DNA from 2 places in the Endozoicomonas sp. ONNA1 genome. Region 1 is predicted to be linked to the other one. Evidence: riboswitches for the same ligand, from Rfam matches in the RefSeq annotation. Region 1 holds a riboswitch; the other holds the start of a gene.
What was found. A riboswitch is a leader RNA that binds a small molecule or an ion and turns the genes downstream of it on or off. The one in region 1 is predicted to bind thiamine pyrophosphate.

Region 1 (8,097 bases):
ACACGTAATAATAGCTGTTGCCGTTTTTTTCAATATGAGCAAAGGAAGTGAGCCAGGTGGCAAGCTGCTCATAAGTTGTGTCAAGCCAATCGAATTTGGCGGTGACCTGTGTGTCCACGACTGTAGCATTGATTAATCGCGGGTATTCACAGACAGAGGAACCGGGTTCGGTTCCCGGGATGACCTTACCAATTACATTGCCAGCATCTACTCCTTGGCCGGAAGGCATGCACACCAAAACATTGGGATGAGCAGCCTTAACGATGTCTGCCGCTGATTCGCCAGCATCTTTCATAATGCCAGAGCCGCAATCAGCTTGCATGTCCCTGGGACAGGTATCGGCACGAACATTGAGGGTAATTGTGGACAATAAAAGCAGCGTAAAAAAAAGCCTATGCATGAGGGGTTTCATAAATAACTCTTTTTTCATTGTTCAGTAAAACGGATGCAGGGAAAGAGCAAAAAACGTCAAGCGACTTTTTATAGAATCAATTTAAAAACGAACGACAAAAGTCACCTTAATCATGCACTAAAAGTCTGGGGAATTCGTCAGCTTGATTCTGAGCAGCCAAGACTAAACATGCACCGACTGATCATAGCAAACGCCTGACAAGTCTGCCCGAACAGGACATTCTCATGATGTGTCGTATCTTATTTTTATTGGTTTTATCCCATCCGGCATCACACAGCCGCCCCTGACAGAGCAGGTGTGCACTGGACTCTCAGACTTCTCACTATTCAATTGACTTTCATGGCAAACAATTGCGTTGCAACGGCTCTCCTGCTCAACGATCTGAAGCGGAGCAGCAGGAATAAAGCAGAAAGCGTCAGTGCCAGTACTAGTCCAATCCAGAGCCCGTGGGGGCCCATGGGTTCATCGGCAATAAAATCCGTCAGCCCCAGGGTATAGCCCAGTGGCAGGGCTATACCCCAGCAAGCAATCAGAATTATGATCATCGGTACCCGGGTATCTTTGTAGCCCCTTAAGGCACCATTGGAAGCAACCTGAATACCATCGGCGTACTGGAAGAGTGCAGCAAAAATCAGCAACTGGGCAGCCAGTGCTTTAACTGCAGCATCCTGGGTATAGAGCGATGTCAGAGCATCGGCAAACGCCCACATCACAGCCGCTATCAGAGTAGCAGTCAGCAGGGTCGCTACGATACCAGAATACCCTGAGAATCTCGCAGCCTGAGGATCACCGGCACCCAAAGCCTGACCTACCCGGATGGTTATTCCCATGGACATACTCAACGGCACCATAAAGGCCATGCTGGCGAGATTCAATGCAATCTGGTGACCTGCGACGGTCACTGCTCCCAGTTTGCCGATGACCAGAGCCACTGCCGAGAAGATACTGGCTTCAAAAAAGATGGCCAGACCGATGGGGACACCCAGTTTCAGGTGAATAACAATACGGCTCATTGCAGGCCATTCAAAGCGATCAAACAGATTCACTTCTGTATGCTTTTGATTGAACCGGGTATAGCAGAACATCAACAGGCACATGATCCAAAAGCAAATGGCTGTTGCATAACCACAGCCTACGCTACCCATTTCAGGAAAGCCGAATTTGCCATAGATCAATACATAATTAACCGGAATGTTGATCAACAAACCGACAAAGCTGATGAGCATGGCCGGTTTGGTAATAGCGCGCCCTTCGCAATAGCTGACCATGGTTTGATATAAACAGATGCCGGGTACCCCCCAGGCCAATGCTTCCAGGTAGGCTTCCGTCTTAGCAGCCATTTCGGCATTGATTTCCAGAACATTGAGCAGTGGCATAGGGTTCATCATCAAGACCATGCCGACCACACTTAACGCCAGAGAAAGCCACATGGCCTGTCGAACCGGTGAAGCAATCAGGTCAACTTTTTGGGCGCCAAACAGATGGGCGACTGTCGGTGTCGTCGCCATTAGGATACCCCTGATTAACAGATAAATCGGGACCCAGATACTGGAGCCAATGGCTACTGCCGCCAGATCTTGTGCAGAATATTGACCCGCCATACTGGTATCCACAAAGCCCATGCCAGTGGTCGCCAGTTGCGCACCCAGAATCGGGGCTGATAAATAAATAAGTTCTCTAAGTTCCCTGGAATATCGTTGGTATAAAGTTGGGTTGGCTGTCATTTTCTCTCACTGCTATGGTGTGCTTTTACCAAAACTGAACCGGGATAAAAGTGGAACCATCTTATCAGTCACATGACAGCATTTGATATGGCTAATTTGCCGTTACTTTCTGGGGTCCGGCGCGGGATTTCTACTTATTTCCTTTGCCATCAGAGGCCGATCACATCGCCTTTTGACGACATATTTGCTACTGTCGGTGGATGCCTGAATTACCTGAAGTTGAAACGACCCGCAGGGGCATTGCACCTCATATTGTAGGTCAGACCGTGTCGGATGTTATCGTCCGCAATCCGCAACTGCGCTGGCCGGTTTCGGAACATTTAAAGCAGCATTTATCTGGCCGGGTTATCCGTTCTGTCGCAAGACGAGCGAAGTATCTTCTGATCAGAACCGACGCTGGAACCCTGCTGGTTCACCTGGGGATGTCCGGAAGCCTGCGCATATTGAAAGAACCACAGGAAGCCCGGAAACATGACCATATCGACCTGGTTTTCAGTCATGGGATAACGCTGAGATACACCGACCCGAGGAGGTTCGGGGCGGTTCTGTGGGTCGACGACGATATCATGAAACATGACTTGTTAAGCAAACTCGGTCCGGAACCTCTCGGTGATGAATTCACAGCCCGTAGGCTTCATCTCAAATCCCGGGGAAAAAAACAGCCGGTAAAAACGTTCATCATGGACAACCATGTGGTCGTCGGGGTCGGGAACATCTACGCCAACGAAGCCCTGTTCAAAGCAGGTATCCGGCCTGACAGGCCCTGCGGAAAAATTTCCAGAGCCCGCTACGAGCGACTGACCGAAAGCATCAAAGAGACTCTGGCAAAAGCCATTGAGCAGGGTGGAACCACCCTGAGGGATTTTGTCGGGGGTGACGGCAAGCCAGGCTATTTCAAACAAGAACTGGCTGTTTATGGACGCAAGGGGGAACCCTGCGTTCATTGCTCAACACCGATAGTTGAGATCCGGCTGGGTAATCGCTGTACCTGCTACTGTAAAAGATGCCAGCGGTAATCCAAAGAAAGAACATGATGATGACTGGCGATCAGGAGCATGACTTTCGGGAAATACACCGCTTCTTCCTTCACTATCAGCCAAAATTTCCTGAGCGGGGATGTAACGGGCCTTTTGAGCAATAGACATCACTATAGAAACAAAATAGACTCGCACCGCTGGTTGGGGTGTCCGGGATGAATGTTTCCCGGACTGAGAGAGACCCATTGAACCTGAACCGGATGATGCCGGCGTAGGAAACCGAACAATGACGATGACTAATGAGACGCCTGTCGCCCTTACCATTGCCGGATCAGACAGTGGTGGTGGTGCCGGTATACAGGCAGACCTGAAAGCCTTTTCAGCACTGGGCGCTTATGGCTGCAGTGTCATTACCGCTCTGACTGCCCAGAATACTCAGGGCGTTCAGGGTATCCTTGACGTTGAACCCGCCTTTGTCCGTCAACAGCTGGATTCAGTATTCTCGGACCTCGCTATCAGGGCCGTAAAAGTGGGCATGTTGAGCCAGCCAGATGTTATCACGACGGTAGCGGATACTCTGACTCACTTCGGTCCGGCTTATCTTGTGGTTGACCCTGTAATGGTGGCTACCAGCGGTGATGTTCTGCTACAACAGGCCGCTATTGAGACCCTCAGGCAATCACTGATTCCCAAAGCCAGCCTGATCACACCCAACCTGCATGAAGCTGCGGTGCTGCTTGATCGTCCATTGCCCAAAAATCCCGACCAGATGATCGATATGATTGAGCCTCTTCTGGCGCTGGGCTCTGAAGCGGTCCTTCTGAAAGGTGGTCACCTGAGTGGCGACAATAGTGATAATAAGGCCGTCGATTTTTATCACGACGGTACGTCTCTGCACCGACTGGAATCCAACTGGATAAACACCAGTAACACTCACGGTACAGGCTGTACATTGTCCTCAGCCATTACCGCATTACTGGCTCGTGGTTACACCATGAGAGAAGCCATCCCAGAGGCTAAAAAATACATTGCGCAAGCCATTGCCCACGCCGATCAGCTGAACATAGGCCAAGGCAACGGACCTGTACACCACTTCTACAAAATCTGGTGATCTGGTCTGAATGTTTGATGTCGCAGTAAGAGATGCTGCTTTGCCTGTCTGGCATCAAAAAAGTAAATCAGATTTCATCGTGATACGGTAGTTGCTTTATCTGTTCCAGTGACTGCACTGGAACTCTTACAGCGTTGTTTCTGTCAAATACCTTACTTTCTGGATTGTATTCTTCGTAGATAAATTCCTTATCATCAGCTTTTAGAATTCTGGTAGTAGCTAAAAAACCATCAGGCGGGCAAATACATTCGTTTGGGCGTGGTTTAATATTATCTGGATCAGCGTCTTTGCAGCCATAGTCTAAGATCAACTTTTCCTCTGAGTCTCTCGGGAAAAACCATACACCAGAAATACCTATTACTTTATGACTAAGTCCCGGAATGTCCATAACTACATCATATCTGCCGTATAATACGTCCCGACTACAGTATTCTCTGAAACCTCTAATTCGAAACTTTGTCGGGTTTGTAGTGCGACGAGGTGGGTGGTAAGTTATATATTTCTTAACAGGTGAATTATCTCTGACAAGCCAAGTGCCTATTATCTGTTTTTCTACTTCATCAGCGTGCAAACAAGTAAAAGACAGAAGTATTACTATACAAGCTGCATATTTAAGTTTCATTGTCAGTTCCCCGGTATCGAAAAACATATAGATCAATGAAATATATATTAAGTCCCAGAGATGCCTGACAAAAAATACCAGAGGACAGCACTGTCTCACTGCCTCTGATCCTGGCAATAGACGGAATTAAACACCTGCCCCGTCAGGCAAAACTAACTGGTCAGGTATTTAATATTCTGGCTGAAGATCCTTGTCCAAAACTCTGAGCAGACCGGTTAGTGATCGAATTTCATAATCAGGTCTGCGATCGCCACTGAATGCCTTATCAGCAGGATTAAACCAGACGGTACCAATTCCCAATGCTCCGGCACCTGCCACATCGGCTTTCAGGCAGTCTCCTACATGAAGGGTCTCGTCCGGAGTAACTCCGGCACGTTCCATGGCTTTCAAAAATAGAGTCGGTTCCGGTTTCAGACTGTTGTAATCTTCTGCCTTGAGAGCAAAATCAAAAAACTCACTGACCGATAATTTCTCTACATCGACATTACCATTAGTGACCGCAGCCAGAGTGTAGTCTGCTGACAGGTGAGAGAGAACCGGCTGAACTTCCGGAAAACATTTCACATCATGACGCCACTCCATAAACTCCCGCATCAGGTCACCGGCAATTTCTTCAGCTCTTGATTCAGGACAATCACAGTTTTGCAGAACCTTCTGCAGAGAAAACCGGCGCAGTTCCGTAATCTGATATCTGAGCTCCGGACGATCTTCCAACAGTTTGACCCGATACTCGAACACTTCTTTGGGTGTCATTCTCTCGTGGGTTTCTGGCCAGTATTCACAGAGTTTTTTCCAGGCTTTCTGTTCTGCCCGAATCAGCACTGGCATGTTTTCCCAGAGTGTGTCATCCAGATCGAAAGTGATCAGCTTTATCATTGTTTTTTCCTTTTGGGCTCTTTGTTAGCTGAAGGCTCTTTGTTAGCTGAAGGCTCTTGATCTTCGGTCAGTCTTTCCTCTTTGTGAGACTTTTCATAAACAGAGGACTCCTTACTGACTCTCTGTGCTCTCGGATGAGCCTTATCATATACGTCGGCCAGATGCTGAAAATCAAGATGGGTATATATCTGGGTGGTGGCGATATCACTGTGCCCCAGCAGCTCCTGAACTGCCCTCAGATCGCCACTGGACTCCAGCAGATGACTGGCAAAAGAGTGTCTCAAAAGGTGAGGATGCATTCGTCCTGAGAGTCCGGCTTCTCTGGAAAGCTGGCTCACACGGTTTTGCACCTGACGGGCACTGATACGATGTCCCTGTTTTGAGAGAAACAGCGCCTCGCTGTCTTTTTCAGGAAAAATAACTCTGACGGACAGCCATTTTTTTATGGCTTCACGAGCCTTTCGACCCACTGGCAACAATCGTTCTTTTCTGCCCTTGCCCAGAACTGTCACCTGCCTGAACTCATCCTGAAAACTGTTGAGATCCAATCCAACCAATTCCGCCAGGCGCAGTCCTGAGGAGTAGAAGAGTTCAAGGATAGCCAGATCCCTGATCACTAATGGATCATCATCATTCCGATCAAGAAGCGCAGTGAGTTGATCGGCATCCATGGTGACAGGCAGCTTCCTGCCCACCTTGGGTGCGGTGACCCTCTGGGCAGGGTTATCTTTAACCTTTTCCTCACGGTTAAGATAACGATAAAAGCTACGAACGGATGAAAGCAGACGATGCAGACTCTTCTGCCCAAGACCCTTGCCATGTAATTCTGCCAGCCATGTCCGCAGCTGACGCTCTTCCAGCTTTTGCCAGTGAGTAATGCCAAGCGTCTCAGCCTGTCTGAGTAATTTGCCCAGATCTCTTTGATACGCCGAGCAGGTGTGAATAGAGCTGTTTTTTTCAAACTTGAGATAATTGAGAAAAGCATCAATATCCTGTTGCAGGAAGGGCATGACATAACCTTTGGTAACGGCTTCTGTTCATCATTCACTAACGCCTGTCGCCATGCAATATCGAAAACGATAGTTCTTTTGAAATTCCACAGGGTTTCACTAACCTTTTATCTTCAATTCGCGCAAGACCCAAACCCTCGATCTCTGCAGTGGGAAAAGCGAAGATTTCAGTAATCACCTGAGTTTTCTGGCTTCGGGGAGTGGGCCAACACTTAACCTGAACTTGGCCATGGCAGTGGTTGGAACTAATTATTGGATAAATAGTCCAAGTTATATCTGATTCGGTTTGACTCAATCAGGTTGGTACTGCAAGGACAATTTTGAGCGTGATGTCAGTCATCCACAACGGATGCAAAACACAGCATATGCGCACCGTGCGAGGGAAGTAAAATGGATTTTTATCAGTTAAATGGTTTGACTCAACAGCTGCATACATTGGACATGGAGCCACCCACCGGCTTTTCAGCAGATGACTCGGTTCAGTACCTTGGCTGGCAGGTAAAGCGACAAGCCGACATCACCGCACCATCAGAGAAAACCTACAATACTGCTGGCAGTAAGCAGTTATTTGAACGGCAGGTTAATCTTCAACCCGATCCTGAGACGCAACGCTCTGATTCAAAAGCGGAAGCTATACAGATAACCGCCAGGAATCTGGTGGATCAATTTCAATTTGAAGCAATTGAAAAGTCACCCACCAATGAGGTGCTATGTGCCGTTTTTCTAGAGTGCCTGAAACTTGATGTTGTGGGTACGGTAAAAAGGTTATCCAGAACAAATTCTCTAAGTTGGGCTGAAAAACTCGAGATTATGTTGGCTGCTGAAGAAGCGTATAAAGGTCCACTTTTAGAGTGCAATTGGATAGTTTTGAGTATTCCTTTATCCATCGGATTTGAGAAGGCAAAGAACCTGTTTCAGCGTCTACCTGATATGCCTTCTCTGCCAGAGGTGGACAATGTCATTAATGAGCAGTTGACAGCATTAAGCCCTGATAAAATGTTCAGGGACAGACTTTTGGAGGTCAGACAAACCCTTAAATCGGAAAACAACGAACTTTCCGGACAGCTGTTGAGTGAAGTTGACAATATTGGAAAAAAATTTATCACAAGAGTTGGATGGAACGGCCGTTTATCAGACGTTGATGATTATATCGATTCTCAAATCTATGCAAGAAGATTGCTGTATCTCTATGCAGCATGTTCCGGTTTTTCAAAGCAGGCTGATATTGCTGAGTTAATGTCGTACATTAGATCTGTTCTTTATATCATCGAGCCAAATAACGAAGTTCCAGATAACATCTGGCATATAGCTAAAGAGCTGGCCTACTTGTCGAAACAACCCGCCTCCATCGATTATTGCCGTTAT
Region 2 (8,097 bases), on a different contig from region 1:
TTAGAGCAACTCAAGGGTATGACAAAAGTAGTGGCAGACACCGGCGATATCGAAGCCATTCGTCGATACCGGCCCGTGGATGCTACGACTAATCCATCCCTTATTCTGAAAGCGGCAGAGCTGCCTGCCTATGAGCCACTTTTTAACCATGCCCTGGAGCACGGCAGATCCAAATCTGATGATAAAATGGCACAAGTCAGGCATGCCTGTGATTGGTTGGCCGTAGCGATTGGTAAGGAAGTCCAGCAGGTCGTACCGGGTGTTGTCTCAACAGAAGTCGATGCTCGTTTATCCTTTGATAAAGATGCGACCATTGCCAAAGCTCTTGAGCTGGTTGCCTTATACCGTGAGCAAGGCGCTGACCCTGAGCGTCTGCTGATCAAGATCGCCTCTACCTGGGAAGGTATTGAAGCTGCAAAGGTACTTGAACAGGAAGGCATCCGTTGCAATCTGACTCTGCTGTTCAGCTTTGCCCAGGCACAGGCCAGTGCTGAGGCCGGTGTATTCCTGATTTCTCCATTCGTTGGCCGTATTCTCGACTGGCACAAAAAAACAGAAGGTCGTGACTTTAAAGCGGCTGAAGATCCGGGTGTTGTTTCTGTGACCCGCATATACAACTACTACAAGCAGCATGGCTATAACACGGTGGTCATGGGTGCCAGCTTCCGTAACACGGGTGAGATTATTGAACTGGCGGGTTGTGATTGTCTGACTATTGGCCCGGGCCTGCTGGATGAGCTGGAGAAAACAGAAGTGACTGTTGTTCAGAAACTGTCTCCGGAGAACGCAACCTCCAGTCATAAAAAAGTGATACTGAACGAACAGGCGTTCCGCTGGGCTATGAACGAGGATGCTATGGCCACGGAAAAACTGGCCGAGGGTATTCGTAACTTTGCCAGGGATCAGGTGAAGTTGGAGCGACTGGTTGAATCCAGGCTGTAATGCTTTCAGAAAAAAACGACATCAGACCTTAAGCAGATATCGAAATACTCGGTATCTGGTTCAGGCTTTCCGGAGTAGTTTGGGTCTTCCATATTGGCATGGCAGGCAACTTTCGTTTTATGTATGGCACACTGATTCACAGACTCACTGGGAGGCGCTGCTATGAAACCCGGGACACCTTTTTATCCTCCAGACAACTATTCGTCATCACGGAGCATAATTTCCAGCCTATGGCTGGTTTTTGTGCTGCTGGTATTTTGCACGGTCGGAGTAAAAGCGGCTTCGACTGAAGCGCTCATGGATATGGATGAAGCCTACGGCCAGTTGGAGCAAAAACTGAATCTCACCGACGAACAAAAGCCCAAGGTAGAAGCCATCCTGAAGGAGAGCAGGGCGGTTATTAAAGAGATTCGGGCCTCCGACGAGAATCGGCTAAGTAAAGCCAGGGCGCTCCGTAAAAACAGGGATGAAACCAATAAGAGACTCGCGACGGTATTGAACGATCAGCAGATGCAAACCTATCGGGAACTTCGTAAGGAAATGCGGGATAGGCTGAAAGAATACCGCGGTCAGAAAAAGTCTGAATAGATGTTCAAGGATAAACGTCAGGAGTCACCCGAACGCCTGACGTTAAGATCAGATCCGGATAAGACGCATTGTCAAAAGCCAGCTCAATGAAGAATGCAGTCCATCCATTTTCAGGGGCTTGGGGGCAGAATTGATAGGTCCAGGGTCTTGAGTGGACAGGCGTTATGTGAGTTGCCTGAAAACGTATACCAGCTTGTTGCAGTACATCTTTTCGGAAGTCTCTGGCGTCGGGGTTATGGCAAACCCAGACACGCGCAAGCTTAGGTTCAAGGCTGGTTCTGATTTCCAGGCCACCGTCATCCAGCAGTCGCCAGTTCATGGCGGGCATGTCCTGCTCCGAAATCAGCGCACCAAAGACAGAAGCCATAATCTCATCGATGTTCACAGCACTATCCCGGCCCAGATAATGGCTGGCATTCGGCAAGTACCTGAGCCAGGTTAATTCAGATAATTTCGGATAATAGAAACGGGCAGAGTCCGGTGGAAAGAACTCATCGCAACTGGCGTTAACAATAAACGTGGGCAGGAAGAGCTGATTTCTATAAACAAAAGGGTCGATATCATTGAGTAATTGCTGCATACCCGGAGAGTCCAGCTTTGACAGAATGTCATGATCATTGTCGGCATAATCGCGAATGGCACTGGCAAAGCCGCCGTAAACATTCAGATGATGATGCATACAGGCTTGTATGTTCAGTGCATCAATCACCATTGGAATAAGAGCCATGACCCTCTGATCAGCAGCTGCCGTCAACCATGAAATCCAGCCCCGTTTGGAAGCCCCGGCGATAATGAAATCATCTATTCGGGTGGACCCTTTTTCACTGAACTTTTTACTGAACTCACACAGGGCATCCATGGTTCGGATTACACTCTTAACCATGGGCCACTGGACGGGCATAAAGCCGTTGTTTTCAGGATCTTCCAGAAAGGCTTGCCAGGAAAAAGCAACAAGATCATCTTCCGACCTGGGAACACCATCCTGAAAGGTCAGAGGCTGGTTGGGCACGTCTCTGAGAACGGCTACCGGGGCTTTAGTGAGTTGGCATAATCGTGCACCATCGACGTTATGTGAGGGTGTGAGTTCAAGGGATGGGTCGTGCCTCGATCCTCCATGAATCATTAGCAGACAGGGGTTGTCTGAACCTTCTTCAGGCCAATAGAGCGTCAGGCGGTGTTGCCATTCGGGTTGACGGAGACCAAAGCGAATGCCTTCCTGCCAGGTCTGGGAAATAAGTTCTAAGTGACTCATTGTGACGGCTGGAAACTCGTCAGAATAACAGGTTTCAAGGCAGCGCCAGCTGAAGTTGTCATCTTCTCTATTCAGGAAGTCCAGAAATTCAGGATTCAATGCCAAGCCTCTTGGTTGCTGGAGTTCATTTCAGTGTCATCGGCGGTTATTGATAGAATACAAGCCGGTATTCATTTTGTAGTCAGTCTATCGTTTTTGTGGAAAAAAGATTCGATCTGGCGAACTTTTTTTGTTCCTTCAGGGTCGAAGAGAGCAGTAAACATTTATTTATTGGGTACAGGTTCTGGTTAAAGCCAAAAAATCGGCTAAACATTATCTTGCCTGATCATGAAGTTTCTGGAGTCTCATGTGCTGATTGTTGCCGAAACCCCCCGACTGATCCTTCGAACCTGGCAAGAAGCCGATTTAAAGCCGTATGCCGATATCACGGGATCGGTTCAAAAAGAACCGCGTTATGGTGCTCACTCCCCCGCCTCTGAAGCAGAAACCGACCTCTGGCGTTTTCAAATCGAACTTGACCAGAGGGGCTGGTCTCGTTGGGCGGTTGTGCTTAAAGAGACTTACCAGCTGATTGGCAGCTGTGGATTTTCAGCCTATGGCGATACTGTCGAAATGAGCTGGCGATTCAGTCAGGAGTATCGTGGCCGCGGGCTGGTGATTGAAGCGGCTGAAGCAGTGACCGACCTGGGGTTCAGAAGATTGGGCTTCAAGGAAATCATCTCTTTTGCTTCACCTCAGAATGAATTTGCCCTTGATGTGATTGAATCATTGGGCATGAGTCTGGCGGGGTATGAAGGCTGGTGTAATGTAACGGTTGCCCGGTTTACTCTGAGTTCGGCAGAAGCTCTCAGTCCCCACCATTAGGATTGCTTCCGGATCGGAGATATCTCTCGTGTATTGGTTGGCAGTCTCGCCAGTCTGGGAACCCGTTGTAAACGGGCTTCCCCTAAAGCGAGCACTTTTCCGAACGATCATTCAAGCTGAGAACAATAACGGAGTCGCATTACATGACCTATCGATTTGTACACTTCTCTGATCCCCAGTTAGTTCCAGCGGGAATGTTGAATTATGACATTGACCCACAGGCAAGGTTGAAGCACTGCGTCGACACACTTTTGCAGCAAGTGCCGGAATCCAGCGCTTGCATCATCACAGGTGACCTGACTCACTGGGGCGAAAAAGAGGCCTATAAAGCCTTGAAAGAAGAACTCGACAGGTTGTCTTTCCCGGTTTACTGCCTGATGGGCAATCATGATCACAGACAAAATTTTCTGGATGTTTTCCCAAACCATCCAAGGCAGCAGGAGGGCTTTATCCAATTTACGGTTGAGACAGAACTGGTCAACCTGATCTGTCTGGATACGCTGGATGACAGAAAACGCAGTGGGGTTCTCTGCGAGCAAAGACTGGCATGGCTGAAGCATGAACTGGAAGCTGCAAACAAACCGGTTTGTCTGTTTATGCACCATCCTCCATTTGAAACGGGATTGGCAAGCATGGACAGGGATAATCTGGTCAATTCAGAAGCACTCAGGTCAATGATTCAGCCCCACAAAGAATGGATCAGGCATTTGTTTTTCGGTCATTTGCACCGCTCTGTTTCGGGTCATTGGCAGGGAATCAGCTTTTCATGCCCACCTTCTCTGGTTCATCAGACACCTTTTAATTTTGATAACCCCAAGCCTGACTCTGTTTCGCCAGAGCCTCCGGTTTATAACCTGGTAGATATTCATCCCGACAGACTGGTTGTCCACACTCACAATTTTTTGCATGATTCTCCCGCTATTAACAGCAGAGCCTGTCAGCGCTATCAAAAGCCTCTGGACCCTGAATTATGAAATTTAATGAACCTGCACTTCTGAAAAACTGGGAAAAACGTTTTGTAGAATTTCTGCAAGACCGGGATTGCGAGGATGCCTCTCACGACATTTCCCACTTTCAGCGGGTCTGGAAAACGGCACAACAGCTGATGGATGAAGGCCATTTTGACATTAACCGGCTGGTGGTTCTTGCTGCCTGTTATTTTCACGATATTGTTGTGTTGCCAAAAAACCATCCGGAGCGCTCGAAAGCTTCCACCCTTTCGGCTGAAGAGACTGAAGTTTGCCTGAAATCTCTGGCGTTTCCTGAAGACCTGATCGCTGCCGTGTGTCATGCAGTAAAAACTCACAGTTATTCCGCTAACATCCCCCCTGAAACTTTGGAAGCTGAAGTGGTTCAGGATGCGGACAGGATGGAAGCCCTTGGGGCGATTGGCATTGCCCGTTGTTTTTATACGGGTGGCAAGCTGGGCCAGAAACTGTTTGATCCTGAAGACCCTATGGGGAAAAACAGGACACTGAACGATCGTCAGTACTCACTGGATCATTTTGAAATCAAGCTCTTGCAGATTCAGAAGACCATGAAAACAGAGCCCGGGCGCAACATGGCAGTTCGTCACAGCGACTTTTTGCAGTCCTTCCGAACTCAGCTGTGTAAGGAGCTTTCAGGCGACTACAGCTAAATAAAGTCTTGGTTTTTTTTGTATCTTTGTACTATTAACCTCTTAGCAATCTGCTTATACTTTCCGGCAATCTTGTCGGAGCGCCACGGGCTGAGACCGAAAGTTTTTTTTTCGGAATCCGTAGAACCTGCTCAGGTTAATACCTGCGAAGGGAACAAGATGGCCTATCCGGCAAGCTATTTCGAAACAGTCGTGAACTGGAAAACAGTCTTGAACTGGAAAACAGTCATGAACTCAACGTGAAGGATACTGAAACGATGGCTTGCGAGAAAAATGCGTCCGGTTTTGACCGGCAGTTACTGATGGACGCCTGTCGCCCCTTTCCCAACTCCCAAAAAACCTATGTAACAGGCAGTCGCGAAGACATTCGTGTCGGTATGAGAGAAGTTCATCTGCACGATACCCCTGAGCGTTTTGGTGGCGGCAAGAATGAACCGGTTCGGATTTATGATACGTCGGGCAGCTACACAGAGAGTGGTGTTCCTCATGATTTGAATGAGGGCTTGCCGGGTTTGCGCTCAAAGTGGATTGAAGAAAGAGCTGATACTGAGCTGCTCAACGATCGGTCCTCAGAATTTGCCCGCTCCCGTCAGTTTGATCTGCGTCTGCAGGAGATTCGCTTCAAAGCACTAAGAACACCCCGCAGAGCCAGGGCGGGCCAAAATGTCTCACAGCTGTATTACGCCAGACAGGGGATAATCACTCCTGAAATGGAGTTTATTGCGATTCGTGAGAATATGGGGCGTGCTGAAGGCTCTCACATCACTCCAGAGTTTGTCAGAAAGGAAGTCGCTGAAGGGCGGGCCATTATCCCGGCCAACATTAATCACCCTGAGTCCGAGCCCATGATTATCGGGCGTAACTTTTTGGTGAAGATCAATGCCAATATTGGTAATTCTGCGGTGACCTCTTCTATTGAAGAAGAAGTTGAAAAGATGCTCTGGTCTGTTCGCTGGGGTGGCGATACGGTGATGGACTTATCCACAGGCAAGAACATCCATGAAACCCGTGAGTGGATTATCAGGAACTCGCCAGTGCCTATCGGAACGGTGCCTATTTATCAGGCTCTGGAAAAGGTCAAAGGCAAGGTGAAAGACCTGAACTGGGAAGTCATGAAGGACACCATCATCGAGCAGGCAGAACAGGGCGTGGATTACATGACGATCCATGCCGGTGTCCTCAGGGAACATGTTGCTAAAACCAGAAACCGGGTGACAGGTATTGTTTCCCGGGGGGGAGGTATTCTGGGGCAGTGGGCAGAGATGCATGATGCCGAGAATTTCCTTTACGACAATTTCCGTGAGCTGTGTCAGATCTGTCAGGCGTACGATATCAGCCTGTCTCTGGGTGATGGTTTGCGACCTGGTTGTATCGCCGATGCCAACGATGAAGCGCAATTTGGCGAACTGAAAACCCTTGGGGAACTGACAAAGATTGCCTGGGAATACGATGTTCAGGTCATGATTGAGGGACCGGGCCATGTGCCCATGCACCTCATTAAGGAAAACATGGAGATGCAACTGGAGCACTGTCATGAAGCGCCTTTCTATACCCTTGGGCCTCTGACGACCGATGTGGCACCGGGCTATGACCACATTACTTCAGGTATCGGAGCTGCCATGATCGGCTGGTATGGCTGTGCGATGCTTTGTTATGTCACACCCAAAGAGCATCTCGGTCTGCCTGATAGAGATGATGTAAAAGCAGGTCTGATTGCCTATAAAATTGCCGCTCATGCTGCTGATTTGGCCAAAGGTCATCCCGGTGCCCAGATACGTGATAATGCTTTGTCCAAGGCGCGCTTTGAATTCCGCTGGCTGGATCAGTTTAACCTGGCTCTGGACCCCGATACGGCAAAAGCCTATCACGATGAGACATTACCTCAGGAAGGTGCGAAGGAGTCAGAGTTCTGCTCCATGTGCGGACCTGATTTCTGTCCCATGCGGATGACTCAGGATGTTCGCGAACTGGAAGAAACTGCCTGAAAATAAACGCTGGGAGTCAGTCGTCTGGCTGACTCCTTCTGACCTGTCGAGTATATGACGTAACCACTGCTTGCTAATCTTTTGGGAGTGCTTTGCTGAATCCAGGAGGTCATAGTGGTTCCGTTTTCTCCTCAATCATTTCTGAGTTTCTTTCAATCCCGTAAAGACGCTGCAGGCCATTACCCCATCCTTGATAGGGGGCAATTGTCATCGGAAAAAGTCGGTTGGGTTCGGGGGCCGTCTGATAAATACACTGCTTTTTGTCGCTCCGTAAAAATTTATTACGAGCGAGAGAACGAACTCATGGATAAGCCGGAGTTGCAGGGTGTTAGTCGTATAGTACAAACGGCCACCGGGACTGCAACCCCGCTGTTCAAAAGAGATGTGTCAATCACAAATCCGGCCACGCCAAGAAAAGCCAGTGAGTGGAATGATGAGTTTGTAGCCGTAAATCAGGCCAGCCTGACGGTACTGCATGAGGCTGAGGTTGAGTTGGTTCAGTTACTCTTGAACAAAGCGCCAGAATATGAAATACAGGCAGCAGTTGAAAACCTGATAACAATGTTCTGTTTGACCACTAAAAGCAGAGACGGGGGTGACTGGGAAGCCCATTTAAGGGACTTTATGGAATCCGAGAAAGTGGATATCCGGATTCAATGTGCAAGGCACCGGGCTCCTGATGAAGAGAAACCTTATGACGTAGCCTTGCCCCATGCAAGAGCAAATGCATCAGGTAAAAGAGTCTTCACCTCACCGCATACGGGTGATCTGGACCTGCATTTTGGCATGATGGATCGTGCTATTGATTATTTCAAGGCAAACCCACC

Region 2: another riboswitch for thiamine pyrophosphate. It lies ahead of thiC (phosphomethylpyrimidine synthase ThiC); the one in region 1 lies ahead of thiD (bifunctional hydroxymethylpyrimidine kinase/phosphomethylpyrimidine kinase).

What each region holds. Positions count from the first base shown of each region.
Region 1 is NZ_JAHHPN010000986.1:1,440-9,536, reverse strand. It holds gene KDK19_RS23765 (hypothetical protein) at 1-412, opposite strand, end outside; gene KDK19_RS23760 (MATE family efflux transporter) at 739-2,136, opposite strand; gene mutM (bifunctional DNA-formamidopyrimidine glycosylase/DNA-(apurinic or apyrimidinic site) lyase) at 2,337-3,152, shown strand; TPP riboswitch at 3,306-3,408, shown strand; gene thiD (bifunctional hydroxymethylpyrimidine kinase/phosphomethylpyrimidine kinase) at 3,400-4,224, shown strand; gene KDK19_RS23745 (hypothetical protein) at 4,292-4,846, opposite strand; gene KDK19_RS23740 (HAD family hydrolase) at 5,015-5,722, opposite strand; gene xerC (tyrosine recombinase XerC) at 5,719-6,732, opposite strand; gene KDK19_RS23730 (hypothetical protein) at 7,123-8,097, shown strand, end outside.
Region 2 is NZ_JAHHPN010000016.1:4,877-12,973, reverse strand. It holds gene tal (transaldolase) at 1-942, shown strand, start outside; gene KDK19_RS00285 (Spy/CpxP family protein refolding chaperone) at 1,105-1,530, shown strand; gene KDK19_RS00280 (PhoPQ-activated pathogenicity-related family protein) at 1,535-2,881, opposite strand; gene KDK19_RS00275 (GNAT family N-acetyltransferase) at 3,131-3,646, shown strand; gene KDK19_RS00270 (phosphodiesterase) at 3,790-4,620, shown strand; gene KDK19_RS00265 (phosphohydrolase) at 4,617-5,285, shown strand; TPP riboswitch at 5,352-5,456, shown strand; gene thiC (phosphomethylpyrimidine synthase ThiC) at 5,588-7,270, shown strand; gene KDK19_RS00255 (DUF2608 domain-containing protein) at 7,385-8,097, shown strand, end outside.